2 linked regions of the Caballeronia sp. LZ062 genome follow. The protein of the gene in region 1 interacts with the protein of each later gene in a pairwise test. Links are inferred from orthologs where the notes say so. Each region holds a gene or a part of one and is shown on either strand. Other genes may lie near its edges. The genes, in order: ligA and leuS.

Region 1 (15,782 bases):
TCGAGCACCTCTGCAAGCATCGGCGTGACCGTGCGAAATTTGCTCACGTAGAGCGCGCGGTTCTCGCGCACGTGCGCTTCGTCCTGCCATGCGGCGATGCTCGCGCGCTGGAATACGGTCGAAAGCGCCGCGCCGTGATACGTGCGATACAAGAGGAAGCTCTTGAGCACCGAAGCGTCGCCGGCGACGAAGCCCGAGCGCATGCCCGGCACGTTCGATCGCTTCGAGAGGCTCGACAGCATCACGAGGCGCTCGAAGCCGCGGCCCAGAAGACGCGCGGCTTCGAGACCGCCGAGCGGCGGCTGCGCTTCGTCGAAGTAGATCTCGGAATAGCATTCGTCGGAGGCGATCACGAAGCCGTGCTTGTCCGAAAGCGCGAAGAGTTCGCGCCAGTTGTCGAGCGTGAGGACCGCGCCCGTCGGGTTGCCGGGCGAGCAGACATAGAGCAGTTGCGTGCGCGCCCAGATGTCGTCGGGCACGGCCGAGTAATCGCATGCGAAGTTGCGCGCGGGGTCGCTGTTGACGAAGTAGGGTTCCGCGCCCGCGAGCAGCGCCGCACCTTCGTAGATTTGGTAGAACGGGTTCGGGCAGAGTACGATCGGCGGTTTCCCGCCCGCGAGTTCGGCGGTGCTGCGGCTGTCGATCACCGTCTGCGCGAGCGCGAACAAGGCTTCGCGCGAGCCCGCGACGGGCAGCACTTCGGTGGCCGCGTCGATCGAAGCGAGTCCGTAGCGCGCCTTCACCCACGCGGCGATGGCTTCGCGCAGCGGCTCGCTGCCGAGCGTTGCCGGGTAGGCGGCGAGGCCGCCGAGCGCGTCGATCACGGCGTCGCGGATCAGCGCGGGCGTCGCATGCTTCGGCTCGCCGATGCCGAAGCTGATCGGCGTGAATCCGGCGCGCGGCTCGATGCCCTTGAACAGCACGCGCAGCTTTTCGAAGGGATAGGGCTGGAGTTTCTGAAGAAGTGGATTCACGGCGTGTCGATTGAGCGATGAACGTCGGGTGGCGGCCAAGCGCCATGCGGCCGCAGCGACTTTGCGCGGCGGCATGAGAAAGACATCAGAGAACGGGCGATTATACCGCGCGCTATTGCGCTTCACGGCGCGCGGCGGCAAGGACGACAGAGGCATGACACGTAGCAAAACCGTATTGAAACCAACGCGCGCCGGAGCGCCGCAATGACGCGCCGCCTGCACGACGCGCTCCCCACGCTCGCCATCATGATCGGCGCGTCGGTCTGGGGCTTCGTCTGGTATCCGATGCGCCTGCTCGCATCGATGGGACTCACCGGCACCGCCGCCAGCGCGACGACGAGCGGCGCAGCGTGCCTCTTCGTGCTGCTGCTCAAGCGCCGCTCCATTCGCACGGTGTCGTGGCACTGGCTGCTCGCGTGCCTCGGCGTGGCGGCGGGCGTGACGAGCGTCGGCTTCGTCTGGGGCGCGATCCACGGGCAGGTCATGCGCGTGCTGCTCCTTTTCTATCTGACGCCCGCGTGGACCGCCGTGTTCGCGCATTTCATCCTGCGCGACCGCTTGACGCGCGCCGATGCCGCGCTGTCGCTCTTGTCGCTCGCGGGCGCGGTCACGATGCTCTGGTCGCCCGAACTCGGTGTGCCGCTGCCCGCGAATCTCGCAGAGTGGGCCGGACTCATGGGCGGCATGGGCTTCGCAATGAGCAACGTGCTCGTCGTCAAGATCACGCGTGTCATGCCCGCCATGAAGCCCGAGATGCGCACGGCCGTGATCTTCGGCGGCGCGGCCGTCGTCGCAACGCTCGCTACCTTTTTCGAGCCGATGCCCGCGCCGCCCGCCGCATCGCAGATGGGCGCGGTCGTGTTCGTCGTGATCGCGCTCGGCGTCGTGCTCGCGGTCAACAACGTCATTGTGCAGATCGGGCTCGCGCGCGTGCCGGCCAATCGCGCGTCCATCATCATGCTGTTCGAACTGGTGGTGACGGCGCTGTCGTCGTGGCTCATCGCGAGCGAAGTGCCGGGGCCGCGCGAATGGGCGGGCGGCGCGTGCATCGTGGCCGCGTGCGTGCTTTCGGCATGGGCGCACAGGCAGGGCCGCGAGGTATCGCCAAGCCCGCCGGACGCGGCCGAGCCCGAAAAGAAATCGACACGCGCGATGGTATGATGGTGTCCGCTCGCGCCGCAGCAGGCGGCGTCCGGCGCGCATGGGACACATCCGCGACCGGCCGCGCTGCGGCTTGTCTGCCGTTCATCCTCCGTCATTCACTTCAAACAGCGATATCGCCGTGCGTCTGACTTCGATCAAACTCGCTGGTTTCAAGTCCTTCGTCGATCCCACGCATTTCCAGGTCCCCGGCCAGCTGGTCGGCGTCGTCGGGCCGAATGGCTGCGGCAAGTCCAACATCATCGACGCCGTGCGCTGGGTGCTCGGCGAATCGCGCGCATCCGAATTGCGCGGCGAGTCGATGCAGGACGTCATCTTCAACGGATCGACCGCGCGCAAGCCGGGCAGCCGCGCGAGCGTCGAACTGATCTTCGATAACGCCGACGGCCGCGCCGCCGGTCAATGGAGCGCCTACGGCGAGATCGCCGTCAAGCGCGTCCTCACGCGCGACGGCACCTCCAGCTACTACATCAACAACCTGCCCGCGCGACGCCGCGACATACAGGACATCTTTCTCGGCACGGGTCTCGGTCCGCGCGCCTACGCGATCATCGGGCAGGGCATGATCGCGCGGATCATCGAGGCGAAGCCCGAAGACCTGCGCGTGTTCCTCGAAGAAGCCGCGGGCGTGTCGAAATACAAGGAGCGTCGGCGGGAGACGGAAAATCGTCTGCACGATACGCGCGAAAATCTGACGCGCGTGGAAGATATCGTGCGCGAGCTGACGGCTAATCTGGAGAAGCTGGAAGCGCAGGCCATCGTCGCGACGAAATACAAGGCATTGCAGGCTGAAGGCGAAGAGAAGCAGCGTCTGCTGTGGCTTCTGCGCAAGAACGAAGCGGGCAACGAAGCCGAGCGCCAGCAGCGCGCCATCCGCGACGCACAGATCGAACTCGAAGCGCAGACGGCGCGTCTGCGCGAAGTGGAAGCGCAACTGGAAACGCTGCGCGTCGCGCACTACAGCGCGAGCGACGCCATGCAGGGCGCGCAGGGCGCGCTCTACGAGGCGAATGCCGAAGTGAGCCGGCTGGAAGCGGAGATCCGCTTCATCGTCGAGTCGCGCAATCGCGTTCAGGCGCAGATTGCCGCGCTCGCCGCGCAGCGCGAGCAATGGCAGATGCAGGCGCAAAAGGCGCGCGACGAAATCGAAACGGCGTCCGAAGCATTGGCCGAAGGCGAAGAGAAGGCCGCGATCGCGCAAGAGAACGCCGCTGCGAAGCATGACGCGCTGCCCGCGCTCGAAGCCCGCTGGCGCGACGCTCAGGCGAAGCTGAACGAAGAACGCGCGGGCATCGCGCGGGCCGAGCAGGCGCTCAAGCTCGAAGCGGCGCATCAGCGCAACGCGGATCAGCAGCTTCAGCAATTGCAGCAGCGTCAGGAACGCCTGAAGAACGAAGCGGGCGGCCTCGACGCCCCCGACGAAGCGCAACTCGAAGAACTGCGCATGCAGCTTGCCGAGAACGAAGAGATTCTGGCCGAAGCGCAGGCGCGTCTTGCCGATGCGCAGGAAACCGTGCCGCGCCTCGACGCCGAGCGCCGCGCCGCGCAAGAGCGCGTGCAGGCGGAAAGCGCACAGATTCATCAGCTAGAAGCACGCCTTGCCGCGCTGAAAGCGTTGCAGGAGAGCGTGCAGACAGAAGGCAAGATCCAGCCGTGGCTCGACAAGCACGAACTCGGCGCGCTGCCGCGTCTGTGGAAGAAGCTGCACGTCGAAGCGGGCTGGGAACCGGCGCTCGAAGCCGTGCTGCGCGAGCGTCTCGCCGCGCTCGAAGTGTCGAATCTCGACTGGATCAAGGCGTTCGCGAGCGACGCGCCGCCCGCGAAGCTCGCGTTCTTCGCGCCGCCCGTCGCCGGCAAGCCGCTCGACGCGCCGCAGGGTTTGCGGCCGTTGACCGCGCTTCTTCGCATCGATGATCCGGGCATTCGCGCGGTGCTCAACGAATGGCTCGGCAATACGTTCATCGCCGACGACATCGCGCAGGCGCTCGCCATGCGCAATCAATTGCCGGAAGGCGGCGCGTTCGTCGTGAAGGCGGGGCATACGGTCACGCGCGTGGGCGTGCAGCTTTACGCGTCGGATTCCGAGCAGTCGGGCATGTTGGCCCGCGCGCAGGAAATCGAAAATCTCGCGCGGCAAGTGCGCGCCCAGGCGCTGCTCGCGGATGAAGCGAAGGCCAACGCCGTGCGCGCCGACGCCGCTCACACGCAGGCATCGCAAGTTCTCGCCGACGCGCGTTCCGCCGCCGAGCGCGCGACGCAGCGCGTCCACGCGTTGCAGATGGACGTGCTCAAGCTCACGCAGGCGCACGAGCGCTACACGCAGCGCAGCACGCAGATCGGCGAGGAACTGGAAGAAATCGCCGCGCAGATCGAGGAACAGCGTGCGCTGCGAGCTGAATCCGAAGCTGCGTTCGAGCAGCACGACGCCGAAATCGCGCAATTGCAGGCGCGTTTCGAAGACAACCAGCTCGCGTTCGAATCGCTCGACGAGGCGCTCACGAACGCGCGCCATGAATTGCGCGAACTGGAACGCGCGGCCAGCGACGCGAACTTCGCGGCGCGCGGTCTCGCAGCGAAGATCGAGGAATACAGGCGCAGCATCGACACGGCGCACGAGCAGAGCGAACGCGTCGAGGGCGCGCTGGAAGACGCGCGGGCCGAACTCGAAACCATCAACGCGCAGACTGCGCAGACGGGTTTGCAGGACGCGCTCGAAGTACGCGCGGCACGCGAAGAGGCGCTGCACGCGGCGCGCATCGAACTGGACGATCTCACCGCGCGGCTGCGTCAGGCCGACGAGCAGCGCCTTCAGACCGAGCGGTCGCTCCAGCCGCTGCGCGACAAGATCAACGAATTGCAGTTGAAGGAACAGGCGGCGCGCATCAGCGGCGAGCAGTACGTCGAGCAGTTGCAGGCCGCGGGCGTCGACGAAGCGGAATTGCAGGCGAAGCTCACGCCCGACATGAAGCCGTCGTATCTGCAAGGGGAAGTTACGCGCCTGAACAACGCCGTGATCGCGCTCGGGCCGGTCAACATGGCCGCGCTCGAAGAACTCGCGGCGGCGACCGAGCGCAAGCACTTCCTCGACGCGCAGTCGGCCGATCTGAACGACGCCATCGGCACGCTGGAAGACGCAATCCAGAAGATCGACCAGGAAACGCGCGCCCTGTTGCAAGGCACGTTCGACGAAGTGAATCGCCATTTCGGCGATCTGTTCCCGCGTCTTTTCGGCGGCGGGCAGGCGAAGCTCATCATGACGGGCGACGAAATTCTCGATGCCGGCGTGCAGGTCATGGCGCAGCCGCCCGGCAAGAAGAATTCGACGATTCACCTGCTGTCGGGCGGCGAAAAGGCGCTCACCGCGACGGCGCTCGTCTTCGCGATGTTCCAGTTGAATCCCGCGCCGTTCTGTCTGCTGGATGAAGTGGACGCGCCGCTCGACGACGCGAACACGGAACGCTTCGCCAACCTCGTGCGGGCCATGTCGAGCAAGACCCAGTTCCTCTTCATCTCGCACAACAAGATCGCGATGGAGATGGCGCAGCAGCTGATCGGCGTCACCATGCAGGAGCAGGGCGTGTCGCGCATCGTCGCGGTGGATATGGAATCCGCCGCAGGATTCGCGCAGAACGGCTGACCCGGTTTTATGAATAACGGCCGGACGTGGAGCCGGCCAGGCGCGCAGGCGCGGAGTGGCGCGCATCGGCGAGGCGGCGGCAAAGGCCGGCGCATCGGATGCGCGCGACAGATCGCGCGGCGCTTCGTAACCCAAAAGAATGATGGAGCGTGCATGGACGAGTTGACACTCGGATTGATCGGAGCGGGAGCGGTGGTGGTCGGCGGCGTGGTGGTGTACAACGCGTGGCAGAGCGCGAAAGTGCGGCGCAGGATGCCGCGCCCGATGCCCGACGAGGCCGCCGACGCGCTCGCGCGCCAGGAAACCGACGAGGAGCAGCCGTTCATCGAGCCGGTGCGCCCCGCGCGGCGCGAGCCGGTCGCGGAAGATGCGCAGCAGGACGCGCGCGTCGAACCGAGTTTCGGCGGCGTCCCTGTATCGACCGAGGCTGCGGCGGTCACGCCTGCCGTCGCGCCGGCGGACACGCCTGTCGATTTGCAGGCGGAAGCGACGTCCGCTAACGGCGTGGCCGAAGAACCCGCGCTCATCGAGGAAGACGAACGCAGTGAGCCGGTCATGCCCGCTGCCACGACCATTTCTTCGGCGCCGCCGGCTGTCGTCGACCGGCGCATCGACTGCGTGGTGCCGATTCGGCTCGCGGCTCCGGTGCCCGGCGATCGCGTGATTCCGCTCGCGCAGCGGCTGCGTCGCGCCGGCACGAAACCCGTGACCATCGAAGGCAAGGCGGAAGGCGAGAGCACGTGGGAACTGTTGCGCCACGGCGTGCGCTACGAGGAACTGCGCGCGGCGGCGCAACTTGCGAACCGCAGCGGTCCGCTGAACGAACTGGAATTCTCGGAATTCGTGACGGGCGTGCAGCGTCTGGCGGACGCCATCGACGGCGCACCCGAATTCCCCGACATGATGGAAACCGTGGGCATGGCGCGCGAGCTGGACGGTTTCGCCGCGCAGTGCGATGCGCAACTGTCCATCAACATTCTCTCCGACGGCGCGCCGTGGTCCGCCAACTACGTGCAGGCGGTGGCCTCGCAGGACGGCTTGCTGCTCTCGCGCGACGGCACGCGCTTTGTCAAGCTGGACGCGAAGCAGAACCCGGTGTTCATGCTCCAGTTCGGCGACACGAATTTCCTGCGCGACGACCTCACGTATAAAGGCGGCCAGATGATCACGCTGGTGCTGGACGTGCCCGTCGCCGATGAAGACATCCTGCCGTTCCGCCTGATGTGCGATTACGCGAAGTCGCTGTCGGAGCGCATCGGGGCGCGCGTGGTCGACGATCAGCGCCGGCCGCTGCCGGAATCGGCACTGCTCGCCATCGAGAAGCAATTGATGACGCTCTACGCGAAGCTGGAGCAGGCAGGTATGCCGGCCGGCTCGGCTGCCACGCGAAGGCTGTTCAGCCAGTAACGCTTCGTCTGTAGGTTCTGTTTAGTGTTTCGATCGCGCCCCTTGCCGGGGCGCTTTCCGTTGGTGCGCGCCGCCACACGTGCATTTTGCCTAGACCGTTTGGCCGATGCCGCGATGACTGATCTTCTGAGACAATCGAACGGTCGGTTGAACTGACTCATCTCATTCCTCGAAAGCCGCATGTCCGCAAAAACGAAAGCCGAATCCGCCGCCACCGCCAAGTCGCTCGCGCCCGTGCCAAGCGCCGACCGGCCGGAGGAACGCGCCGCATGGCTGCGCACGGAACTCGAACGCGCGAACTACGCGTACTACGTGCTCGACCAGCCGGATTTGCCCGACGCCGAATACGACACGCTGTTCAAGGAGTTGCAGGGAATCGAAGCTGCGCATCCCGAACTGGTCACGCCGGATTCGCCGACGCAGCGCGTGGGCGGGCAGGTTGCCGAAGGCTTTGCGCCGGTCGTCCATGACGTGCCGATGCTTTCGCTCAACAACGGCTTCGCGGACGAAGACATTGCGGCGTTCGACAAACGCGTGTCCGACGCGCTCGGCTATGCGCCTGTGCAGTACGCGTGCGAGCTCAAGTTCGACGGCCTGGCGATCTCGCTGCGCTACGACGACGGCCGCTTCGTGCAGGCCTCGACTCGCGGCGACGGCGCCACCGGCGAGGACGTGACGGCCAACGTGCGGACCATCCGCTCGATTCCGCTCACGCTCAAAGGCGCGCATGTGCCCAAGCGTCTCGACGTGCGCGGCGAAGTGCTCATGTTCAAGCGCGACTTCGAGCGGCTGAACGCGCGCCAGCGCGACGCCGGCCAGCGAGAATTCGCGAATCCGCGCAACGCCGCGGCGGGCAGCCTGCGGCAGCTCGATCCGAAAATGACGGCGCAGCGGCCGTTGTCGTTCTTTGCCTACGGCATCGGCGTGCTGGACGGCGCAGATATGCCCGACACGCACGCGGCGCTGCTCGACTGGTATCACGAAATGGGCCTGCCGGTGAACGCGGAGCGCGGTGTGGTCGAAGGCGCGGAGGGTTTGCTCGGGTTCTTTCGGAAGACGGGCGAGAAGCGTGAGAAGCTGCCGTACGACATCGACGGCGTCGTCTACAAGGTCAACCGGCGCGACGAGCAGGAGAAGCTCGGCTTCGTTTCCCGTGCGCCGCGGTTCGCACTGGCGCACAAGTTTCCGGCGCAGGAGGCGCTGACGCAACTCGTGGCCATCGACGTGCAGGTCGGCAGAACGGGCGCGATCACGCCGGTTGCGCGGCTCTCGCCGGTGTTCGTCGGCGGCGCGACGGTGACCAACGCGACGCTGCATAACGAAGACGAAGTGCGCCGCAAGGACATTCGCATCGGCGATACGGTGACCGTGCGCCGCGCGGGCGACGTGATTCCCGAAGTCGTCGGCGCGATCCTGGAACGGCGTCCTGCCGACGCCCGCGAGTTCGTCATGCCGACGGAGTGCCCCGTGTGCGGCTCGAAGATCGAGCGGCTGCCGGATGAGGCCGTGGCCCGCTGCACAGGCGGGCTCTTTTGCCCGGCGCAACGCAAACAGGCGCTGTGGCACTTTGCGCAACGCCGCGCACTCGACATCGACGGTCTCGGTGAGAAGATCATCGACCAGTTGGTGGAGCAGAATCTCGTGCGCACGCCCGCCGATCTGTTTAGCCTCGGCTTCTCGACGCTTGCGGCGCTCGACCGCTTCGCCGACAAATCAGCGCAGAACCTGCTGGATTCGCTCGAGAAGGCGCGTCGTACGACGCTGCCGCGTTTCATCTATGCGCTCGGCATCCGTCACGTTGGGGAATCCACCGCCAAAGATCTCGCGAAGCATTTCGGCTCGCTCGACCCGATCATGGCGGCATCCGTCGAAGAACTGCTGGAAGTCAACGACGTCGGACCGGTCGTCGCCGAGGCTATTCACAACTTCTTCAGCGAAGCGCACAACCAGCACGTGATCGAGCAGTTGCGGGCGAAGGTGTCGTGGCCTGAAGGGCCGCCTGCGCCGAAAGCGCCGCAGGGCGTGCTGGCCGGCAAGACCGTGGTGCTGACGGGAACGTTGCCGACGCTCTCGCGCGAGGAAGCGAAAGAAATGCTGGAGGCGGCTGGCGCGAAAGTGGCCGGTTCCGTCTCGAAAAAGACCGACTACGTGGTGGCGGGCGCCGAAGCGGGCAGCAAACTCGCAAAGGCGGAGGAACTCGGGGTTCCCGTCGTCGACGAAGACGGCATGAAGAAGCTTTTGGAAGGAGTCACGCCATGATCCGGGAAATTCTTAAGATGGGCGATCCGCGTCTCTTGCGCATCGCCCAGCCTGTCGAACATTTCGACACGCCGGAACTGCACACGCTCGTGCAGGACATGTTCGACACCATGCGCGACGCGAACGGCGCGGGACTCGCCGCGCCGCAAATCGGCGTCGATCTGCAGGTGGTCATCTTCGGCTTCCGGCACAACGAGCGTTATCCGGACGCGCCGCCCGTGCCGGAGACGGTGCTGATCAATCCGATTATCACGCCCAACGGGCATGACATGGAGGAGGGATGGGAGGGATGTCTTTCCGTACCGGGACTGCGCGGCGCGGTCCAGCGATTCTCGATGATCCGCTACCAGGGCTTCGATCAGTACGGCAACGCCATCGAGCGGCTCGCGGAAGGGTTTCATGCGCGCGTCGTGCAGCACGAGTGCGACCACCTGATCGGCAAGCTCTATCCGATGCGCATCACCGACTTTTCGAAGTTCGGCTTTACTGAAGTGCTCTTTCCTGGGCTCGATCCGGCGGGCGACGACTGAATCGAACCGCTGGCTGACCGTAAAGAAAAAACCCGCTTGTAGCCAAGCGGGTTCCTTTTTTCAGGCCAGCGTTTGTGAATCGCGCGTCGCATTGGGCTGGCGGAACAGCGCGACATGCGCCGGATTCGCCGAGCCTTGCAAACGTCCGTCGGGCAGACGCGCGAACACCATTTCGCCGATGCCGGGGCTCGTCACGACGACTTCATCGCGCAGGGCGAGCAACGCTTCGAGCCGTCGTCGGCCGCTCACGATTTCAAGACCGGTTTCCGTCGCACGAACGATGATCTCAACTGACATGGACATTTCTCCTCGAAGCGTTGATGCTGATTGCCGTTATTCCAATGCCCGTCCCCGACACGACGGGGCTGTCAAAAGTTCTCGGACATTCCGTGTCTAACGGATATTTGACCGATTTTCTTTAGCCTAAATGCGGACAAAATAAAACGGCGCGATCGCATGAGCGATCGCGCCGTTCTTTGCTTCGAATGTCGCGTTTCCGCGACGATGCTGCCGAATCAGAAGGTCTCGTCAGGAGCCAGATAGCGCCATTGTCCGGGCGGTAGGGCGCCGAGCGTGACGCGTCCCATGCGAATACGCTTCAGCCCGACGACTTCGAGGCCGACGAGTTCACACATGCGGCGGATCTGGCGCTTCTTGCCTTCGCGCAGCACGAAGCGAAGCTGCTCGCCGTTCTGCCAGCTCACCTGGGCGGTCTTGAGCGGCACGCCGTCGAGCTCCAGACCGTGACGCAGAAGCGCGAGCTTCTCTTCGGGCAAGTGCTGATCGACATCGACGGTATGCTCGCCGTAGCGCACGCGCACAAGGTACTCCTTGTCCACTTCGGAATGCCCGCCGATGAGTTGCTTCGCGATGCGGCCGTCCTGCGTCAAGACGAGCAGGCCCGTGGAATCGATATCGAGACGGCCCGCGGGCGCGAGCGTGCGCAGGTGGCCCGGCGAGAAGCGGATTCCGGAGCGGTCTTCGTCCCAGTGATTCGCCGGGTTGATCAGCGTGACGGCGGGTTCGTACCCGTCTTCTGCCTGCCCCGACACGTAGCCTACCGGCTTGTGCAGCAGGATCGTGACGAGCTGCGACTGTGCCGAGCGCGCGGCGGGCAGGATCTCGATGTTCTGGTCCGGGCGGATGCGGGACCCGAGCGTGTCGATCACTTCGCCATCGACGAGCACCCAGCCCTTTTCGATCCACTCGTCGGCTTCACGGCGTGAGCACAGGCCGAGTTCGGACATGACCTTGGATAGGCGCACGAGGTTGTCGGCGTGGGCGTGCGGCTTTCTGGGCGTGTCGGTGCTCGCTGAGGCGCGGTCGCGTTCTGCACGATCCGCGGCGTGCTCGGGCTTGCGGGCCTTGCCCTGAGCGGAGCGGTCGTCGAGTGGCTTGCGTAGCGCGCGGTCATTCGACGCGATGCGCGGCGCATCGCTGCCTGATCGGACCGGACGGCGGTCGTCGCCACGAGAGGTGCGCTCGCCGCGTGCTCCGGTGGACCGGCGCGGACCGCGTTCGGCGAACGCAGGGCGCGAGTCGTCGCCGCGTGGATTCATCGGACGGCGGTCGTCGCCACGCGACTCGCGCTGGCCGCGTCCTTCGGTTGCGCGACGCGGACCGCCATCGGCGAACGGAGAGCGCGATGCATCGCCGCGTGGTTCGAACGTACGCCGCTCGTTGCCGCGAGCATCGCGCTCGCCGCGTCCTTCCGTCGACCGACGCGGGCCGCGTTCGCCGGACGCCGGGCGCGAGTCGTCGTGCCGCGGTTTGAACGCGCGCCGCTCGTCAGTACGCGAATCGCGCTCGCCGCGTCCTTCGGTTGCGCGACGCGGACCGCGTTCGCCGAACGCCGGGCGTGCGTCGTCGTGGCGCGGGTTGAAGGGCCGCCGTTCGTTACTACGCGAGTCGCGGTCGCCGCGTCCTTCGGACGACCGACGCGGACCGCGATCGCCCAACGAAGAGCGCGAGTCGTCGCCACGCGGTTTGAACGCGCGCCGCTCGTCACTGCGCGAATCGCGCTCACCGCGTCCTTCAGTCGCTCGACGCTCCCCGAACGCAGGGCGCGAATCATCACCACGCGGTGTGAACGCACGCCGCTCGCCGCCGCGCGAATCGCGCTCACCGCGTCCTTCGGCCGCACGACGCGGCCCACGCTCTCCGAACGAATCGCGCGGATCATCACCACGCGGTGTGAACGCACGCCGCTCGTCACTACGCGAATCGCGCTCACCGCGTCCCTCGGCCGCACGACGAGGACCGCGCTCCCCGAAGGCAGGGCGCGAATCATCACCACGCGGTTTGAACGCACGCCGCCCGTCACTACGCGAACCGCGCTCACCGCGTCCTTCAACGGCACGACGCGGACCGCGCTCCCCGAAGGCAGGGCGCGAATCATCAACACGCGGTTTGAACGCACGCCGTAGGTCGCCGCGCGGATCGCGCTCACCGCGTCCTTCCGCTGCCCGACGTTCCCCGAACGCAGCACGCGAATCATCGCCGCGCGGTTTAAGCGCACGCCGCTCTCCCGGTGCGTCGCCGCGTCCGGTCGAAGCCGCCCGCGCCTCCGCAGGCTTTCCGCGCTTGACCAGCGCCTTGTCAGGCGCCGTTTCGCGCGCAGGCTTGCGCCCGGTGATAGTTCCGGAGCGAACCGGCGATCGCGTCCCCGACGTGGGACGCGGATGTTTGGCTGTCAGTTTGACGCGCATAAAGTCTCAGGCTGCGATCGCGCGCAGCAGTTCGGTTTCGACCTGGATCTGCGTGCGGTTCGACGACAGGCTCTTGCCATCGAGCAGGAACACGTCTTCGACGCGTTCACCGAGCGTGTTGATTCGGGCCGCCTGCACGCCGATCCGGTGTTGCGCCAGCACGCGCGCGATCGAATAAAGAAGGCCCTGCCGATCGTTCGCCGACACGGACAGGATGTAATACTGGCCACGCTCGTCGGGGCGCAAATCCACGCGCGGCGTGACCGGAAAAGTGCGCACGAGCCGCGAAACGCGGCCCTTCGAGGGCTCCGGCAGAATGCTTTCGTCCGTCAGGCGCGCGCTCAATTGTTGCTCGACGAGATTGGCGATATCACGATAACTCCCGTCGTGATCCGGATGCGCCACGAGGAAGTTGTCTAGCGCGTAGCCGTGGCGCGTGGTGGTGATGCGTGCATCGAGCACGGACAAGCCGTTCTTGTCGAAATACGCGCAAATGCCCGCGAAGAGGTCCGGCCGGTCGCGCAGATAGACGAGCACCTGCAACGCCGCGCCGATCGGCGAGGGCCGCGCGCGCACGATGGGCGACTCGCTTTCCACATGCCGGCACAGCACGCGCGTCTGCCACGCGATATCCGCCGGATCGTGACGCAGGAAATAGCCGACGTCGAGCTGATCCCACAGGCGCTTTTCCGCGCCTTCCGGCACGGTTTCGAGGCGCAGCAGCGCGAGCGCGGCCTCGCGCCGGGACTTGAGCTCGGAGTTCGTGTCGGGGCGCGCGCCGCCGAGCACGGCGAGCGTCGCGCGGAACAGGTCTTCCAGCAGCTTGCCTTTCCAGTTGTTCCAGACCTTCGGGCTCGTGCCGCGAATGTCCGCCACGGTCAGCAGATAGAGCGCCGTCAGGCGCCGCTCCGTTTTCACGACCGACGCGAACTGCTTGATGACTTCGGGATCGCTCGTGTCCTGCTTCTGCGCGACGTGGCTCATGGTCAGATGCTGCTGCACCAGCCACACGACGAGTTCCGTGTCGTCGGCGCCGATCTCGTGTTCGCGGCAGAAGCGGCGGGCGTCGGCCATGCCGAGCGTCGAATGATCACCGCCGCGTCCCTTCGCGATATCGTGGAAGAGCGCCGCCACGTAGAGCACCCACGGCCGCTCGAAGTTGCCCATCAGCTGGCTGCAGAACGGATACTCGTGCGCGTGCTCGGCAATCGCGAAGCGGCGCAGATTGCGCAGCACCATCAGGATGTGCTGATCGACCGTATAGACGTGGTAGAGGTCGTGCTGCATCTGCCCGACGATGCGCCGGAAATTCAGCAGATAGCGCCCGAGCACGCTCGTCTGGTTCATCAGTCGCAGCGCATGCGTGATGCCTTCGGGCTGCTTCAGGATCTCCATGAAAAGACGACGGTTCTCCGGGTCGCGCCGCCAGTTGCGGTCCATGATTTCGCGGGCGTTGTAGATCGCCCGCAGAGTCCGCGCGGAGAGTCCCTTGACGCCGCGCGTCTGCTCATACAGCAGGAACGCTTCGAGGATGGCGTGCGGTTCCCGCTCGAACACGTCGTCGCTGGCGATTTCCAGCATGCCTTGCTTCTCGACGAACCGCTCCGACAGCACGCGCGTGATGCCCGACGTCGACGGAAACAGCTGCGCTTCAACGTTCTGAATCAGAATGGTCGCGAGTTGCGTGACGGCCTTGGCCGCCCAGTAATAGCGCCGCATCAGCTGCTCGCTCGCGCGCTTGGCGGCGGTCGCCTTGAAGCCGAAGCTCTCGGCGAGCGGCGTCTGCAAGTCGAAAACGAGGATGTCCTGCCGGCGCTTGGCGATCACATGCAGGCGGGCGCGCAGCGTCTTCAGGAAACCTTCGTTGCGGCGCAGTTCGCGCGCTTCCCGCTCAGTGATCAGTTCGCGCGCGTCCAGTTCGCGCCAGCTCGAGCCGAATCCCGCCGCCCGCGTGATCCACAGAATCAGTTGCAGGTCGCGCAAGCCGCCCGGGCTTTCCTTGATGTTCGGCTCGAGGCTGTACGGCGTGTCCTGGAATTTGGCGTGACGCTGGCGCATTTCCAGCACTTTCGCCTGAAAGAAGGAACGCGGGTCGAGCGTCTCGCGATAGCGTTCCGTGAAGCGGGCGAAGAGCGCCGCGTCGCCGCCGATGCGCCGCGCTTCCAGCAGCGATGTCAGCACCGTGACGTCGTTGCTCGCTTCCGCGATGCATTGATCGACCGAGCGCACGCTGCTGCCGATATCGAGCCCCAGATCCCACGCCATGCCGATGAAACGCTCGACGCGTTCGTTGACGTCGGCCTCTTCAGCCTGCGCCACGGCGTCCGGCAGCAAGACGAGAATATCGACGTCGGAATAGGGCGCAAGCTCGCCGCGCCCGTAACCGCCGACCGCGACGAGCGTCGCGCTCGCGGGCATGCCGGACGCGGACCAGGCGCCTTTCAGGGCGTCGTCGGTGATGCGGGCCAGCGCTTGCATCAGCGATTCGACGTTCGACGCCGTCTCGAAGCGTTCGATGAGTGCGGCTTTCGCTGCCTTGTAGGCGGCGCGCAGCGTTTCGCAAGGCGAGGCGACGGCGGCAGTGACGCTCATGGGACGGGTCGGCGTGAGTTGGCGGGAACGGCGGAAGACGGATCAGGAAGGCGGCTGCGCGCGGCGCGCGCAGCGTGTCGAACGTTTCTTACGCGGTCGCCGCGATCAGTTGCGAGGGCGCTTGCGTGCCGGCGGACACGGTCAGCACTTCGTAGCCGGTCGGCGTCACGAGCACCGTGTGCTCCCATTGTGCGGACAGACTGCGGTCGCGCGTCTTGACGGTCCACTGGTCGGGCATCGTGCGGATGTCGCGCCGGCCGGCATTGATCATCGGCTCGACGGTGAAGATCATGCCCGGTTGCAACTCGATGCCCGTGCCCGGCCGCCCGTAGTGCAGCACCTGCGGCTCTTCGTGGAACACCTTGCCGATGCCGTGGCCGCAGTACTCGCGCACGACGCTGTAGCCTTGCGCCTCGGCGTGCTTCTGAATAGCGTGGCCGATGTCGCCCAGATGCGCGCCCGGGCGCACTTGATCGATGCCGAGCCACATGCAGTCGAACGTCGTCTGCACCAG
Region 2 (15,953 bases), 1.2 Mb from region 1 along the record:
GGCACTCGCGAACGCGAAGTAAGTTCCGGCCCGCTGGAATGACAGAGCCGCTCTTCGGAGCGGCTTTGTTTTTGGTGCGGCGTTATGCGAGCCGTTCGCGCAGGAACGATATGACATACGGCGTGGCGGCCGCCGCAACCGCCGATGCCGTGCCCGGATCGAGGCCCATGCGTGCGCCGATCGATTCGGCGATGCGTCCGGTCAGCACGCCTTCGCCGCCGTCTGCCAGCGATTTGAAGAAGCCATCGCCCCGCACGAGACCAGCGGCGAACGCGGCGAAGAAGCTCTTGCCGGGATGGTCGCCAAGCAAGCCCTGGCTTTGTTCTTCGGCGTGCGTGTGCGCCGTTTCCGCAGCCGTACTAAGCATTTGCTGACTATCTTCCGGGCTAAAGCCCTGATCGGTGAGCGCCTGAGTGGCTTGCACACCGTGCGACGAAGAGAGAAATTCCGATACGAGTTGTTGCACGTCCATTGACGTTACTCCTTTTGACGTTCGCTCATTGCAGGTCCGCGGAAAGCAGATTGAAGCCGCAGAGGGCTAGTGATCGCCGGCGGCCGTTGCCAGGACATCGGCGGTCGCGGGAAGTGCCATCGCGACAATTGCGGACGGTATAGACGAAACGAAACCGCCGTCCATCGAAGCCGATGGACGGCGGTTTTCGCAATCGCGGCGCGCCCGGCCGGGCGCGCGTCGCTCAATGCTTGCGGTGCGGGCAGTTTTCCTTCGTGCACGCGCCGTAGAGCGCCAGCGCGTGCTCGTGCAGCTTGAACCCGCGTTCTTTCGCGATGGACTGCTGGCGGCGTTCGATTTCCGCATCGAAGAATTCTTCGACGCGCCCGCAGTCTATGCAAACGAGGTGATCGTGGTGCGAACCTTCGTTCAGCTCGAACACAGCCTTGCCCGATTCGAAGTTGCTTCGCGACAGCAGGCCCGCCTGCTCGAACTGCGTGAGCACGCGATACACGGTAGCGAGCCCGATATCGAGCTCTTCGTTGAGCAGGTTGCGATACACGTCTTCAGCGGTCAGGTGGCGCACCGGACTATGCTGAAAGATCTCCAGAATTTTGAGGCGGGGCAGGGTCGCCTTGAGCCCGATATTTTTCAGATCGGAGGGATTGGTCATGGCTAGGCATCCCTAGAGTACAATTCAAGGTTCTCATAGTAATGCGTTTTTCCGAATCCTGACATCTCATGCGGAAAGCACGCGGAAAGGACGCAGAAGCGCACGCAGGAAGCGTATCGAGAGCGGAGCGAGAAGCGCGGCGTTATCAGTGTCATCGGCGCTGTGCGCGAAAGGTGAAATGATCTCAAAATTTTTATCGAATTGCAGGGAGAGCCGTCGCATGCGGGGAACCATCATCGCAGCAACCCTCGCCGCGTTGCTCGCGGGTTGCTCGACGTACGACAGCGTCACGCAGAAGATCGCGCAGAGCATCACGCCGTATCGCATTACGGTCGTGCAGGGCAACTTCGTTTCGCAGGAAGCGGCAAGCCAGATGCAGGTCGGCATGTCGCGCGATCAGGTCAGGCAACTGCTCGGCACGCCGCTGCTTACCGACATGTTCCACGCCGATCGCTGGGACTACGTGTTCTACTTCAAGCGCGGTTCGACCGCCGTGGTGCAGCAGCGCGACTTCATCGTGAACTTCGCGAGCGATCGCGTCGTGAGCTGGTCGGGCGGCGAGAATCTGCCGTCCAACCTCGAACTGCTCGCTGAAATCGACGGCGACAAGGGCGTGAAAGTCGCGAAGCCCGTAGCGGCGCCCGCAGCGGTTGCGGCGGCATCGGCAACGGCGGCGTCGGCCGTGACCGCGCCGGCCGGCGAACCGTCCACGCAGCCGAACACGTCGGCTGCGTTCGCCGGCGATGCCAATCAGCAAGCCGCGCAGGCCGCGAATCGGGCGACGGCGCAAGTCGAAATGCCGACTGGCCGTACCCAGTCGTCCGTGCGCCCGAATGTTCCGCAAAGCGCGGGCGCGGCGCCCGGCGCGGCGAGCGTCGGCGGCAACTCGCAGATCCAGTTGCAGCGCAAGCCGCAGACGATCACGATTCCGGACAGCAGCGCCGTCGGTCCCGCCAGCACGTCGCCGACGCCGGCCAACGCGGGCGGACAAGCGCAATTCACCATGCCGCAGTAACGCGGCCAGGCATCATGGCCGGGAGGGCGCGCCGCTCGCGTCTTTCCGGGCAGACCGGCGTCGCGGGCGTTAGCGCGTGACGCCGTATCAATCCGCCGCGCTCGCCGCGGTCCAACACGAGACAGCCATGAAGATCGCCATCGCCGGGGCGTCGGGCCGCATGGGCCGGATGCTGATCGAAACTGTTCTGAACGACCCTGAAGCGCAACTCGTCGGCGCGCTCGACCGTCCGGGCGTGCCGCAGCTCGGGCAGGACGCGGGCGCGTTCCTCGGCAAGACAACGGGCGTCGCGCTCACCGACGACATCGAGCGCGTGTTCGCCGACGCCGACTATCTGATCGACTTCACGCGTCCTGAAGGCACGCTTGCTCATCTGGACGCGGCGCTGCGTCACGACGTGAAGATGGTGATCGGCACGACGGGTTTTTCGGACGAGCAAAAGGCGCAACTGAAGCAGGCGGGCGACAAGATCGGCGTCGTGTTCGCGCCGAACATGAGCGTCGGCGTGAACGTGACGCTCAAGCTGCTCGAATTCGCCGCAAAGCAATTCGCGCAGGGTTACGACATTGAAATTATCGAGGCGCACCATCGGCATAAGGTGGATGCGCCGTCCGGCACCGCGCTGGCGATGGGCGAAGTGGTGGCCCGCGCGCTCGGCCGCGACCTGAAGGACTGCGCCGTTTATGCGCGCGAAGGCGTGACCGGCGAGCGCGATCCGTCGACCATCGGCTTCTCCGCGATACGCGGCGGCGATATCGTCGGCGATCACACGGTGCTGTTCGCGGGCATCGGCGAGCGCATCGAGATCACGCACAAGTCCGCGAGCCGTCTTTCCTACGCGCAAGGCGCGCTGCGTGCGGTGCGCTTCCTCGCCGCGCACGAGAAGGGCTTCTTCGACATGCAAGACGTGCTCGGCCTGCGCTGAGACGCACATGGCGATGGCGGCAACGGGCGTTATCCACTATCTGCAAAGCGGCGATGCCGTCACGCATGCGGTCGCGGGCGTGCTGCTCGCCATGTCGCTCGCGAGCTGGTGTTTCCTGCTCGTGAAGGCGTGGGTGCTCGCGCGCGCGAAGTGGCAGGGGCCGCGCGCGCTGCAACGCTTCTGGCAGGCGTCGACGCTGAAAGACGGCATCGGCGCGCTGCGAAGCGCGGATCGCGAGCGTGTGTATCTGCCGCTTGCCGAAGCAGCGTGGCGCGCCTCCGAAGCGGAAGTGCCGGGTGCGCTGCTCGCGCGCGTCGAGCGTAACGAGCGTGTGCTGCGCGCGCTGCGTCAGGCGCTGCTTCACTCGCAACGCAGGCTCGAATTCGGCCAGGTTTTGCTCGCGTCGGTGGGCAGCACGGCGCCGTTCGTCGGCTTGCTCGGCACCGTCTGGGGCATCTATCACGCGCTCGGCAGCATCGCGGCGAGCGGACAGGCGATGATCGAAAACGTCGCGGCGCCGGTCGGCGAGGCGCTCATCATGACCGCGTTCGGGCTCGTCGTCGCCATTCCGGCCGTGCTTGCGTACAACGTCCTCGGCCGCTATGTGCGGCAAATTTCGGAGGAACTGGACGGCTTCGCGCACGATCTGCACGCGTTCGTGTGCGGCGAGACGCAGTAAGGAGCGCGCGATGGCCTTCGGCGGACTCGACAAAAAGCCCAACGGCTCCCCCATGGCCGACATCAACATGACGCCGCTGATCGACGTCATGCTCGTCTTGCTGGTGATCTTCATCATCACGGCGCCGCTTTTCACGCACGCCATCCGGCTGGATTTGCCTAAGGTTTCGTCGCAGGCCGCGCGCGAGACGCCTCAGACCATCACGCTGTCCATCGACGACGCCGGCAAGCTCTACTGGAACGACGCGCCGATCAGCGCGAACGAAATGCGCGCGCGCTTCGCCGCGGCGGGCAAGGCGGCCGAGAAGCCGGAATTGCATTTGCGGGCGTCGAGCGCCACGCGGTACGAAATCGTCGCTCAAGTCATGGGCGCCGCGCAGCAGGCCGGAATCGAGCGGATCGGGTTCGTCACGCAGCCGGTGCAGGCGCAATAAGACGTTCGGATTCGGCCTATGCCGTTCGGCTGAATTGCCGGACGCCTGTGGGCCGCGCAGACTTCCAGCAAGTGGCCAGAAAACGCTCGGCTAGCGGCTTTACGAATCCAGGACACGCGGGGAGCGGACGGTATAATCGCCCTTTGCCCGTCCAAGGCGTCCCGCGTCAATCAGAGCAGGCCCGATTCCGCCGTTTCATCCCGCGAGTCGCAGGCCGTTCGACCACGCACCGTCTGGATTCGCCACTGCAGCCAGCGCGGTAACGCCCAACGAAGCTCGCGCCCGTCCACAGCATCAAGCGTAAAGCCATCACACCATGCACGATAAATACGTACCCGCCGACGTCGAATCCGCCGCGCAGAGCACCTGGCGCGCGAACGACGTCTACCGGACGACCGAGACGTCGACTAAGCCCAAGTTCTACTGCGTCTCGATGCTGCCGTATCCGTCGGGCAAGCTGCATATGGGCCACGTGCGCAACTACACGATCAACGACGTGATGTACCGTTATCTGCGCATGAACGGCCACAACACGCTCATGCCGATGGGCTGGGACGCGTTCGGCATGCCCGCCGAAAATGCCGCGATGGCCAACGGCGTGCCGCCCGCCAAGTGGACGTACGACAACATCGCGTACATGAAGAAGCAGATGCAGTCGATGGGTCTTGCCATCGACTGGTCGCGCGAAGTCGCCACGTGCTCGCCCGAGTACTACAAGTGGAACCAGTGGCTGTTCCTCAAGATGCTGGAAAAGGGCATCGCCTACAAGAAGACCGGCACGGTGAACTGGGATCCGGTGGACCAGACGGTGCTCGCGAACGAACAGGTGATCGACGGGCGCGGCTGGCGCTCGGGCGCGCTCGTCGAGAAGCGCGAGATCCCGATGTACTACCTGCGTATTACCGATTACGCGGATCAACTGCTCGACGATCTCGAAGGCCTCGGCTGGCCCGAGCGCGTGAAGATCATGCAGCAGAACTGGATCGGCAAGAGCTTCGGCGTGAACTTCGGCTTCCCGTATGAAATTGACGGCGAAGCGAAGCTGCTGCGCGTCTTCACCACGCGCGCCGATACCATCATGGGCGTGACGTTCGCGGCGATCGCGGCGGAGCATCCGCTTGCCACGCGTCTTGCGCGCGACAACGCCGGTTTGCAGGCGTTCATCGAGGAATGCAAGCGCGGCGGCGTCGCGGAAGCCGACGTCGCCACGATGGAAAAGAAGGGCATGGCGACCGGCTTTTTCGTCACGCATCCGCTGACGGGCGAGAAGGTTGAAGTGTGGATCGGCAATTACGTGCTGATGTCCTACGGCGAAGGCGCCGTGATGGGCGTGCCGGCGCACGACGAACGCGACTTCGCATTCGCGAAGAAATACGACTTGCCGATCAAGCCGGTGATTGCCGTCGAAGGCAAGACGTACTCCACGCAAGCCTGGGAAGAGTGGTACGGCGACAAGACGGCCGGCCGCCTCGTGAACAGCGGCAAGTACGACGGTCTCACCACCGACGAAGCGATCAATGCGATCGCCGCCGACCTGAAGGCGAAAGACTTGGGCGACAAGCAGGTCACGTGTCGTCTGCGCGACTGGGGCATCTCGCGTCAGCGTTACTGGGGCACGCCGATCCCGATCATTCACTGCCCGAGCTGCGGCGACGTGCCGGTGCCGGAGAAGGATCTGCCGGTCGTGCTGCCCGAAGACCTCGTGCCGGACGGCACGGGCAATCCGCTCGCCAAGTCCGAAGCGTTTCTCAACTGCTCGTGCCCGAAGTGCGGTGCGGCAGCGAAGCGAGAAACGGACACCATGGACACGTTCGTCGATTCGTCGTGGTACTTCTCGCGCTATAGCGCGCCGGACGCCGCGACGATGGTCGACGAACGCACCGATTACTGGATGCCGATGGACCAATACATCGGCGGTATCGAGCACGCCATTCTTCACCTGCTGTATTCGCGCTTCTGGACCAAGGTCATGCGCGACATGGGCCTCGTGAAGTTCGGTGAGCCTGCCAAGAATCTGCTCACGCAGGGCATGGTGCTCAACGAGACGTTCTACCGCGAAGACGCGAGCGGCAAGAAGACCTGGTACAACCCGCTCGAAGTGACCGTGTCGCACGACGACAAGGGCCGTCCGACCGGCGCGACGCTTATTGCCGACGGGAAGCCGGTCGTGCTCGGCGGCGTCGAAAAGATGTCGAAATCGAAGAACAACGGTGTCGATCCTCAGACGCTCATCGACCAATACGGCGCGGATACCGCGCGTCTTTTCGTGATGTTCGCGGCGCCGCCGGAGCAATCGCTCGAATGGTCGGGCGCGGGTGTCGAAGGTGCGAGCCGCTTCCTGCGCCGCGTGTGGCACTTCGCGCACGACAACGCAGAGGCACTGCGCCAGCATCGCAAGCTCGACGCATCCAAATTGGGCGATACGGATCGCGCGCTGCGCCGCGAAATTTACACCGTGCTGAAGCAAGCCGATTTCGACTACGGCCGCCTGCAATACAACACGGTCGTCTCGGCCGCGATGAAGATGCTCAACGCGCTCGACAGCGCGAAGAACGCGGGCGAAGGCGTGCTGAACGAAACCTTCGGCGTGCTGCTGCGCGTGCTGTATCCGGTCGTTCCGCACATCACGTTCCAGTTGTGGTCGGAACTGGGCTATGCCGACGAATCCGGCCCGTTGCTCGACGCGCCGTGGCCGAAGGTTGACGAAGCCGCCCTCGAGCAGTCGGAAATCGAACTGGTGCTGCAAGTGAACGGCAAGGTGCGGGGGGCGTTGACCGTGGCGAAGGACGCATCGCGCGAAGCGATCGAGCAAGCGGCTCTCGCGCACGAAATGTTCGAAAAATTCTCGGAAGGCCGCGCGCCGAAGAAGATCGTGGTGGTGCCGGGGCGTCTCGTCAACGTGGTGGTCTGATGGCCAAAACCTGTGAATTCGATGTGCGCGTGAAAGCCGTTGAGAAAGGCGCGGCGAGCGTGAGCCGGCGCTCGTTTCTCGCGCTGCTCGGCGGCGCGGTCGCACTGTCCGCGTGCGGCTTCCAGTTGCGCGGCCAGCAGGACTACGCCTTCAAACGCCTCGCAATCAACGGCGGCGCGCCGCAGATGGTCGGGCGGCTCGAACGCATGGTGCAGGGCGGAAGCGATACCGTTATCGTGAAGGCCTCGGAGAAGCCGGACGCGACGCTCTTTCTCAACGAAGGACAGGGTGTCACCACGCTCAGTCTTAATTCTGAAGGCGTGATCCAGGAATACGAACTCGTCTATAACCTGGGCTACACGCTCGTCGGTGCGGATGGTGTCGTGCTAATTCCGCCAAGCACCATTGCGCTGAATCGTGCGATGACCTACAGCAACCAGTACACGCTCGGAAAGTCGCAGGAAGCTACGCTGCTCTTCAACGACATGCGCAACGACGCCGTGGATCAGCTGACGCGCCGTCTGGCGGTCGTGCGTTCGCTGCATCCGACGCCGGCGGAGCAAACGCCGGGCATCGCGCCGCGGGCCCCGCTGCCCACGCCGCCGCTGTAACGCGCCGCGCGACCGGTCATCATGCAGCTGAAGCTCGACGCGCTCGAAGCGCACCTCGCCAAAGGCCTGAAGGCGCTGTACGTCGTGTATGGCGACGAGCATCTGCTCGCGCAGGAAGCGTGCGACCGCATCCGGGCCGCCGCACGTGCGGGCGGCTTCACGGATCGCACGGTGTTCACGGTCGAGCGCGGGTTCGACTGGAGCGCGCTCATCGGCGCGACGCAGTCGATGTCGCTCTTCGGCGACCGTCAACTGATCGAATTGCGCATTCCGACGGGCAAGCCGGGCAAGGAGGGCGGCGAGGCGCTGAAGACGCTCGCCGTTGCCGACAACCCGGACGTCGTCACGCTGGTCACGCTGCCGCGCCTCGATTCCGCGACGCAGAAGTCCGCGTGGTTCACGGCGCTCGCCGGTGCGGGCGTCGCGCTGAAGGTCGATCCGGTCGACCGCGCGCAATTGCCGATGTGGGTCGGCCAGCGGCTCGCGCAGCAGGGGCAGCGAGTCGCGCCGGGCGAAGAGGGGCGGCGCGCGCTCGTCTTCATCGCGGAACGTGTCGAGGGCAATCTGCTTGCCGCGCATCAGGAAATTCAGAAGCTCGGGCTGCTCTATCCGCAAGGCGTGCTCACATTCGAGCAGATTCAAGATGCAGTGCTGAACGTCGCCCGCTATGACGTCTTCAAGCTGAACGAGGCGATGCTGACGGGAGACGTCGGCCGTCTTTCCCGCATGCTGGACGGCCTCAAAGGCGAAGGCGAAGCGGCCGTGCTCGTGCTGTGGGCGCTCGTGGACGAAGTGCGCACGCTGTTGCGCATCAAGCGCGGCGTGACGTCGGGCAAGCCGCTCGCCACGCTGCTGCGCGAGAACCGCGTGTGGGGACCGCGCGAGCGGTTGATCGGCCCGGCGCTTTCCCGTGTGACCGAAGACGTGCTCGAACGCGCGCTCGCGCTCGCGGCGCGGCTGGATCGGCAGGTCAAAGGGCTCTCGGGTCGTTCCGGCAGCGCCGGCGCGCGCGGCAGCGAGCCGCCGCCCGATCCGTGGGCGGGCATGTTCGAGCTGGCGATGGCCGTGGCGCAGGGCGCATCGCCGCCGCCGCGACCGCGTCGCTGACACGCGCCACGGCTTAGAATGACTCTTCGCGCGTCCCGGTATCCACAGAGCCGCGTGCGCCCCTCAGCTTACTGATGCCGCCCTTTCGCAACCGGCATACGGAATGATCCAGATGAACATCGACCAGTACATGACCGACCTCGGCCGCCGCGCGCGCGTGGCGTCACGCGCGATGGCGCGGGCGTCGACGGCGGCGAAAAACGCGGCGCTCGTCGCGGTGGCGAACGCGATCGAACGGGAGCGCGACGCGCTCAAGGCCGCGAACGCGCGCGATCTGGAGAGAGCCCGCGAGAAGGGTCACGACGCGGCGTTTATCGACCGTCTGACGCTTTCGGACAAGGCGCTCGGCACGATGGTCGAAGGTTTGCGGCAAGTCGCTGCGCTGGCCGATCCGATCGGTGAGATCAGCGGGCTCAAGTTTCGTCCGACGGGCATCCAGGTCGGGCAGATGCGCGTGCCGCTCGGCGTGATCGGCATCATCTACGAGTCGCGGCCGAATGTGACCATCGACGCCGCCGCGCTCTGCCTCAAGTCAGGCAACGCGACAATTCTGCGCGGCGGTTCCGAGGCGCTCGAATGCAACACCGCGCTGGCGAAGCTGATCGGCGAGGGATTGCAAGCAGCCGGACTGCCGCAGGACGCGGTGCAGGTCGTGGAGACGGCGGACCGCGCGGCGGTCGGCAAGCTCATCACCATGACCGAGTTCGTCGACGTGATCGTCCCGCGCGGCGGTAAGAGCCTGATCGCGCGGCTGATGGAAGAATCGCGCGTGCCGATGATCAAGCATCTCGACGGTATCTGCCACGTGTACGTGGATGACCGCGCCGATCTCGCGAAAGCGGCGGCGATCTGCGACAACGCGAAGACGCATCGTTACGGCACCTGCAACACGATGGAAACGCTGCTCGTCGCGCGTCAACTCGCTGACGCCGCGCTGCCCATGCTCGCGCGTGCCTTCCAGGCGAAAGACGTCGAACTGCGTGTGGACGCGGCGGCGCGCAAGGTGCTCGAAGCCGCGCAAATCGGCGCGCTCGTGGATGCCACCGACGAAGACTGGAGCACCGAGTACCTCGCGCCGGTTCTCGCTGTGAAGGTCGTCGAAGGACTGGACGAAGCCATCGACCATATCAACACTTACGGCTCGCATCATACGGACGCCATCGTCACCGAAGACCATGATCGCGCCATGCGTTTCCTGCGCGAAGTCGACTCGGCAAGCGTGATGGTCAACGCATCGACGCGCTTTGCCGATGGTTTCGAGTTCGGCTTGGGCGCGGAAATCGGCATTTCGAACGACAAACTCCACGCGCGCGGACCCGTCGGGCTGGAAGGGCTGACCTCGCTCAAGTACGTCGTGCTCGGTCACGGTGAAGTGCGTCAATAAGAACGAATCAAAGACGAATAATGCTCTGGATCAAGTCGCTGCATATCGTGCTGGTCGCCTCGTGGTTCGCGGGGCTGTTCTATCTGCCGCGCATCTACGTGAATCTGGCGATGGAAAAGGACCCTGCAGCCACCGCGCGTCTCTTGCTCATGGCGCGCAAGCTCTTCCGCTTCATGACGTTCATCGCGGTGCCAGCGCTCGCGTGCGGGCTGTGGTTGTGGCTCGATGTCGGCATCGGGCGTGGCCAGGGCTGGCTGCACGCGAAGCTCGGCATCGTCGCGTTGCTGATCGTGTATCACGCGTATTGCGGCGTTTTGCTGCGCACGTTCGAACGCGGTGAGAACACGCGCTCGGACAAGTGGTACCGCATGTATAACGAGCTGCCGGTGCTCGGGCTGCTCGGCGCGACGCTGCTCGTCGTCATCAAGCCCTTCTGAGACCGGCTTCGTGGGCCGGACCTCGGCTCACGTTCCCACTCTGCGCCGCTCCAGCACGTCCTTCGCTTCGGCCAGCTTTTCCGCCAGATCCGGCCCGCGCGCCAGCGCCAATCCCACCGCCAGAATGTCGCCGATCGCGAGATGCGAGACGCGCGATGTCATCGGCGAAAAAATGTCCGTGTCTTCATCGACGTTCGCGAAAAGGCCGACGCTTGCCAGTCTCGCGAGCGGCGAATTGCCGTGCGTGATCGCGATGACCTTCGCCCCGCCATTCAGCGCCGACTTGCAGGCGTCGAGGATATCTTTCGTGCGTCCGGTGTTCGATATCGCGACGACCACGTCGCCCGGTCCGAGCAGCGCCGCGGACGTCGTGTATGTGTGCGGGTCGGCATATGCGACGGACGGCACGCCGAGCCGGAAGAACTTGTGCTGCATGTCGAGCGCGGCGATGCCCGAGCCGCCTGCGCCGTAAAACTCGATGCGCCGCGCATCCGCAAGAATCGCGATGGCCGCCGCGACGCTGTGCGACGACAAACTATTGCGCACCGCGATGAGGGCGCCGATGGTGCGGTCCAGCACCTTCGCCGCGACGCCGGCGGCGGGCTCGTCGCTCCGAACGTCGCGGTAGACCGTGGGCACGTCCGCCGCGACGCTTTGCGCGAGACGTATCTTGAATTCACGGAAGCCGGAAAAGCCGAGCGCCTGACAGAAGCGCGCGATGGTCGGCTGGCTGACGCCAGCCCGGGCGGCAAAGTCGGTCATCGAAAGGTCCAGGACTTCGCGTGGCGCTTCCAGCACATAATCGGCGAGCTTGCGCTCGGACGGGCGCAACTGCTCGCGCATTGCTTCGACTTGGGACAGCAACATCGGAAAACTCGCTTATGCTGGAAATTTGCCTGCGACTATAGCCGATGACCGGCCTTGTACAAATACTACATATTACCGAGGCGATTTATCAGGGATTTCCCTTGGATGTAGACAGCGGAAGGCATGGAGTTACGCGTCCGCTGAATACAAGGCTGCGTCGGCCGCGTTGTCAGCATGTAGTTTTTCTACTAATATGCTGCAAACGGCCATTTACACTACAACGACGCAGCCGCCGTTCTTCGCGATTGTCCAACCCATAACTCGACGGCATGCGCGCCGCAGTGAGACAAGGAGCTTCGATGGTTTCCCCGCATTCACAACTCAAGAAAGTCACCGACCGCGTGATCGAGCGCAGCAAGGCCACGCGTGCCGCGTACCTCGCGCGCATCGACGCGGCGCACGGTAAGTTTCCGGCGCGCGGCGCGTTGTCGTGCGCCAATCTCGCCCACGGTTTCGCCGGACTCGAAGGGCAGGAGAAGATCGCGATCAAGGCGGTGCGCGAGCCGAACATCGGCATCGTGTCGTCTTATAACGAGATGCTTTCCGCCCACGCGCCGTATAAGAGCTTTCCCGACATCATCAAGCAGGCGGCGCGAGAACACGGCGGCATCGCGCAATTCGCGGGCGGCGTGCCGGCCATGTGCGACGGCATCACGCAGGGCAACGCAGGCATGGAACTGTCGCTGTTCTCGCGCGAAGTCATTGCCATGAGCACGGCCGTCGCGCTCACGCACAACATGTTCGACGCGGCGCTGTGCCTCGGCGTCTGCGACAAGATCGTGCCGGGCCTGGCCATCGGCGCGCTGCAATTCGGGCACTTGCCGACCATTTTCGTCCCCGCCGGCCCGATGACGAGCGGCCTCACCAACGACGAAAAAGCGAAGGTTCGCCAGGAGTTCGCGACCGGCAAGTGCAACCGCGATGCGTTGCTGGAAGCCGAAGCCGCCGCGTATCACGGCCACGGCACGTGCACGTTCTATGGCACGGCGAACAGTAATCAGATGCTGATGGAAGTGATGGGGCTGCATCTGCCGAGCGCGGCCTTCGTGCATCCGCACACGCCGCTGCGCGATGCGCTTACCGCCGAAGCCGCGCGCCGCGTGCTCGATCTCACAATTGAACGCGGCAACTACACGCCGATCGGCCATATCGTCGACGAGAAGGCGATCGTCAACGGCATCGTCGCGCTGCTCGCAACGGGCGGTTCCACCAATCACACGCTGCACCTTGTGGCGATCGCGCGGGCGGCGGGCATAGTGATCGACTGGAACGACTTCGACGAGTTGTCGCAGGTCGTGCCGCTGCTCGCGAAAATCTATCCGAACGGCAAGGCCGACGTGAACCACTTCCACGCGGCGGGCGGCGTGGCGTTTCTCGTGCGCAACCTGCTGGAAGGCGGCTTGCTGCACGAAGACGTGCAGACGGTCGCGGGCCGCGGCTTGTCGCATTACACGAAGGAGCCGAAGCTGATCGACGGCAAGCTGCGGTGGGTCGATGGCGCCGCCGAAAGTCACGACACCAAGGTGCTGCGTGGCATTCGCGAGCCATTCCAGCCGGACGGCGGCTTGCGGCTGATGCAAGGAAAGCTCGGGCGTGGCGTCATCAAGATTTCGGCGGTGGCGCCGGAGCATCGCGTGGTGAAGGCGCCGGCGATCGTCTTCAATTCGCAGGAGGAAGTGCAGGAAGCGTTCGACAACGGAGAGCTGAAGCGCGATTTCGTCGCGGTCGTGCGCTTCCAGGGCGCGCGTGCGAACGGTATGCCGGAACTGCACCGGTTGACGCCGCTTCTCGGCGTGCTGCAGGATCAGGGCTTTCACGTGGCGCTCGTCACGGATGGCCGCATGTCGGGTGCATCGGGCAAGGTGCCCGCCGTGATCCACGTTTCGCCCGAGGCGTTGCTGCACGGGCCGCTCGGCAAGGTGCGCACGGGCGACATGCTGGTGATCGACGCGCCGGCGGGCGTGCTCGACATCGAAATCGATGCGCGCGAATGGGCGTCGCGTGAAGTCGAGGCGCCGGCGAATCAGGCGGAAAACGAAGTCGGCTTCGGGCGCGAACTCTTCGGCGTGTTTCGAAGCGCGGCGTTGCCGGCCGAGGAAGGCGCATCGGTGTTCGGTGCGATGATCGGCGCGACCGCGACTGCGAGCCATGCGGATCGTCAAATGGCGCATTGACGGGTCGGAACTCACGCCGCAGCTCGAACCGGATGGAAACCCGCGGTCCGACAGAGAGTCGCCGCACATGAAACAGGAGTCGCATCACATGAAAACGGTAAGCGAAATCGTGCGTCTAGGCCCGGTCATTCCGGTGCTCGCATTCGATTCGGTGGAGCAGGGCGAGCACGTATCGCGGGCGCTGCATGCGGGCGGCGTGAAAGTGCTCGAAATCACGCTGCGCACCGCGGCGGGCATCGGCGCGATCGAGCGCGCAAGTCAGTTGGCGGAAGACATCGTCGTCGGCGTCGGCACGATCACGAAGCCGGAGCACTGCGAGCAGGCCAAGAAAGCGGGCGCACAGTTCGGCGTGTCGCCGGGTTTGACGAAGGACATGCACAAGGCCGCACAGGACGCTGGGCTGCCGCTGCTTCCCGGCGTGATGACGCCGAGCGACATCATCACCGCGATGGAACTCGGCTATGAGATCGTGAAGTTCTTCCCCGCGCAGCAGGCGGGTGGTGTTCCCATGCTGCAGGCGTTTTATGGGCCGTTTCCGAACCTGAAGTTCTGTCCGACGGGCGGCATTACTGCGGAAACGGCGTCGCTGTTTCTGGCGCAGCCGAATGTGGTTTGCGTCGGGGGATCGTGGCTTACGCCGAAGGCTGCGCTCGCTGCGCAGAATTGGGAGGAAGTGACGCGGTTAGCGCGCGCGGCGAGCGAGCTTGCGCCGCAGAAGTAGCGCAACGGGTGAAGGGCGGGTGTCCGGGCCTTCGGTCACCTCGTGTCATCGAGGCAAGGCTCTTGTTGTCGGGAGCGATGAGCCGAGGTTTAGGTGGCGTATTCACAGTTCGCGGTGCATTCGCCGCGGACGCCCTTTACACGATAGCCAAGCGCTCAGTCGATTGCACTGAACGCTTGGTGTCTTGCAGTCGACCGCTGCTAGTGCAGCTGAGATTAGCGGTCCCGAAGCTGCGGCTGCGAAATGTCAATGGTCACGTTTGTCGACGAGGTCGAAGCGGAACTGCTTTTCGTCGAACCGCCTGCCATTTGCGATTGTGCCAATACAGTACGATCAATTTTAATCATAAGCACCTCTGTTTGCTTTACGTCATTGAACTGGCTTCTCCTGCGCGAGAAAATGCCGTCTCTCATCTAGAACTGCGCTCTATCGTCATTGCTGGAGTCCTGATAATGAGCGGAACACGTCTCACTGCAGCGAGCGCGACGAAAACGAACCAATGTCTCAAGTGAATTTGAGTTTCGACTCGAGACAGGTTAATTCACTCACGTCATGCGCGTTGGCATATTAGCAGTTGCTTCGCATGGAATTAACGCTGATTGGTCTTAAATCGAACGGGAACAAAATGATAAAAAGCAGCAGTCGCGTCAACTAATAGCCGATGCGCTTCTAATAAGCGCCGATATCTGCTGATTGGCGGGCACATCGCACGGTCGGCGGCAGCCCGAAGACTAAGTCCACCTCCGCTCGCCGGCAACCGCGCGATCGACCCGATCAGGCCGTGCAGCGTCTCCCCGAAATTGCCGGTAATCTCCTGCCCCTTCCGTTCGTTTGGCTCAGCGTCTCTCGGCTCGTTGCGAATCCTGAAACGTTAGGACGACTCTTATAAATATCCGGATTGCTGGGAAAACTAGAAAATCTTCTATATATTCAAGCGTAGGTTGAGCTCGCTGTCGAGCTCGACCTCGGCGGGCATCAACTCGCTGTCCACGGGCCTGAGCTCGCTGTCCACGTCGACTTCGACCGCGGTCAACTCGCTCTCGACGGGCGTGAGTTCGCTGTCCACCTCGACCTCGACGGCCCTCAGCTCGCTGTCGACCGGTGTGGATTCGCTCTCGACGGGCGTCAACTCGCTGTCGACCTCCACCTCGACTGCGATCAGCTCGCTGTCCACGGGTGTGAGCTCGCTGTCCACGGGCATCAGCTCGCTGTCCACGGGCATCAGTTCGCTGTCGACCGGTGTGAGCTCGCTGTCGACTTCGACGTCGAGCGCGATCAGCTCGCTCTCGACGGGCGTGAGTTCGCTCTCGACGGGCATCAGCTCGCTGTCCACGGGCATCAGTTCGCTGTCCACGGGCGTGAGCTCGCTGTCGACTTCGACCTCGAGCGCGATCAGCTCGCTCTCGACGGGCGTGAGCTCGCTGTCCACGGGCATCAGTTCGCTCTCGACTGGCATCAGCTCGCTGTCGACTTCGACCTCGAGCGCGATCAGCTCGCTCTCGACGGGCGTGAGTTCGCTGTCCACGGGCATCAACTCGCTGTCGACTTCGTCGTCCACGGCTATC

The links.
Region 2: the proteins of ligA (region 1) and leuS interact in binary tests that used the Escherichia coli proteins (3 or more experiments, as listed by UniProt). The link is inferred for Caballeronia sp. LZ062 from one-to-one orthologs.

Annotation. Positions count from the first base shown.
Region 1 is NZ_JARTWB010000002.1:1,335,997-1,351,778, reverse strand. What follows is about bases 6,926-9,898. They hold ligA (NAD-dependent DNA ligase LigA), read left to right. Parts: upstream 6,926-7,359; coding sequence 7,360-9,438; downstream 9,439-9,898. Other genes in these bases: def (peptide deformylase), read left to right, coding at 9,435-9,898; P9239_RS12385 (cell division protein ZipA C-terminal FtsZ-binding domain-containing protein), read left to right, coding at 6,926-7,179. In the rest of the region: dapC (succinyldiaminopimelate transaminase), read right to left, coding at 1-974; P9239_RS12395 (DMT family transporter), read left to right, coding at 1,179-2,135; chromosome segregation protein SMC, read left to right, coding at 2,257-5,772; more of P9239_RS12385, read left to right, coding at 5,926-6,925; more of def, read left to right, coding at 9,899-9,968; P9239_RS12370 (hypothetical protein), read right to left, coding at 10,029-10,265; P9239_RS23390 (pseudouridine synthase), read right to left, coding at 10,484-12,676; P9239_RS12355 ([protein-PII] uridylyltransferase), read right to left, coding at 12,683-15,268; map (type I methionyl aminopeptidase), read right to left, coding at 15,357-15,782. UniProt on the Escherichia coli protein: DNA ligase that catalyzes the formation of phosphodiester linkages between 5'-phosphoryl and 3'-hydroxyl groups in double-stranded DNA using NAD as a coenzyme and as the energy source for the reaction.
Region 2 is NZ_JARTWB010000002.1:182,615-198,567, forward strand. Bases 4,146-7,289 are described here. They hold leuS (leucine--tRNA ligase), read left to right. Parts: upstream 4,146-4,492; coding sequence 4,493-7,087; downstream 7,088-7,289. Other genes in these bases: P9239_RS06925 (biopolymer transporter ExbD), read left to right, coding at 4,146-4,176; lptE (LPS assembly lipoprotein LptE), read left to right, coding at 7,147-7,289. Outside these bases: gap (type I glyceraldehyde-3-phosphate dehydrogenase), read left to right, coding at 1-22; P9239_RS06900 (hypothetical protein), read right to left, coding at 83-472; fur (ferric iron uptake transcriptional regulator), read right to left, coding at 696-1,124; P9239_RS06910 (outer membrane protein assembly factor BamE), read left to right, coding at 1,345-2,139; dapB (4-hydroxy-tetrahydrodipicolinate reductase), read left to right, coding at 2,267-3,064; P9239_RS06920 (MotA/TolQ/ExbB proton channel family protein), read left to right, coding at 3,078-3,743; more of P9239_RS06925, read left to right, coding at 3,754-4,145; more of lptE, read left to right, coding at 7,290-7,698; holA (DNA polymerase III subunit delta), read left to right, coding at 7,720-8,805; P9239_RS06945 (glutamate-5-semialdehyde dehydrogenase), read left to right, coding at 8,918-10,189; P9239_RS06950 (CopD family protein), read left to right, coding at 10,210-10,626; P9239_RS06955 (MurR/RpiR family transcriptional regulator), read right to left, coding at 10,654-11,493; edd (phosphogluconate dehydratase), read left to right, coding at 11,793-13,667; eda (bifunctional 4-hydroxy-2-oxoglutarate aldolase/2-dehydro-3-deoxy-phosphogluconate aldolase), read left to right, coding at 13,756-14,388; P9239_RS23380 (hypothetical protein), read right to left, coding at 15,311-15,953.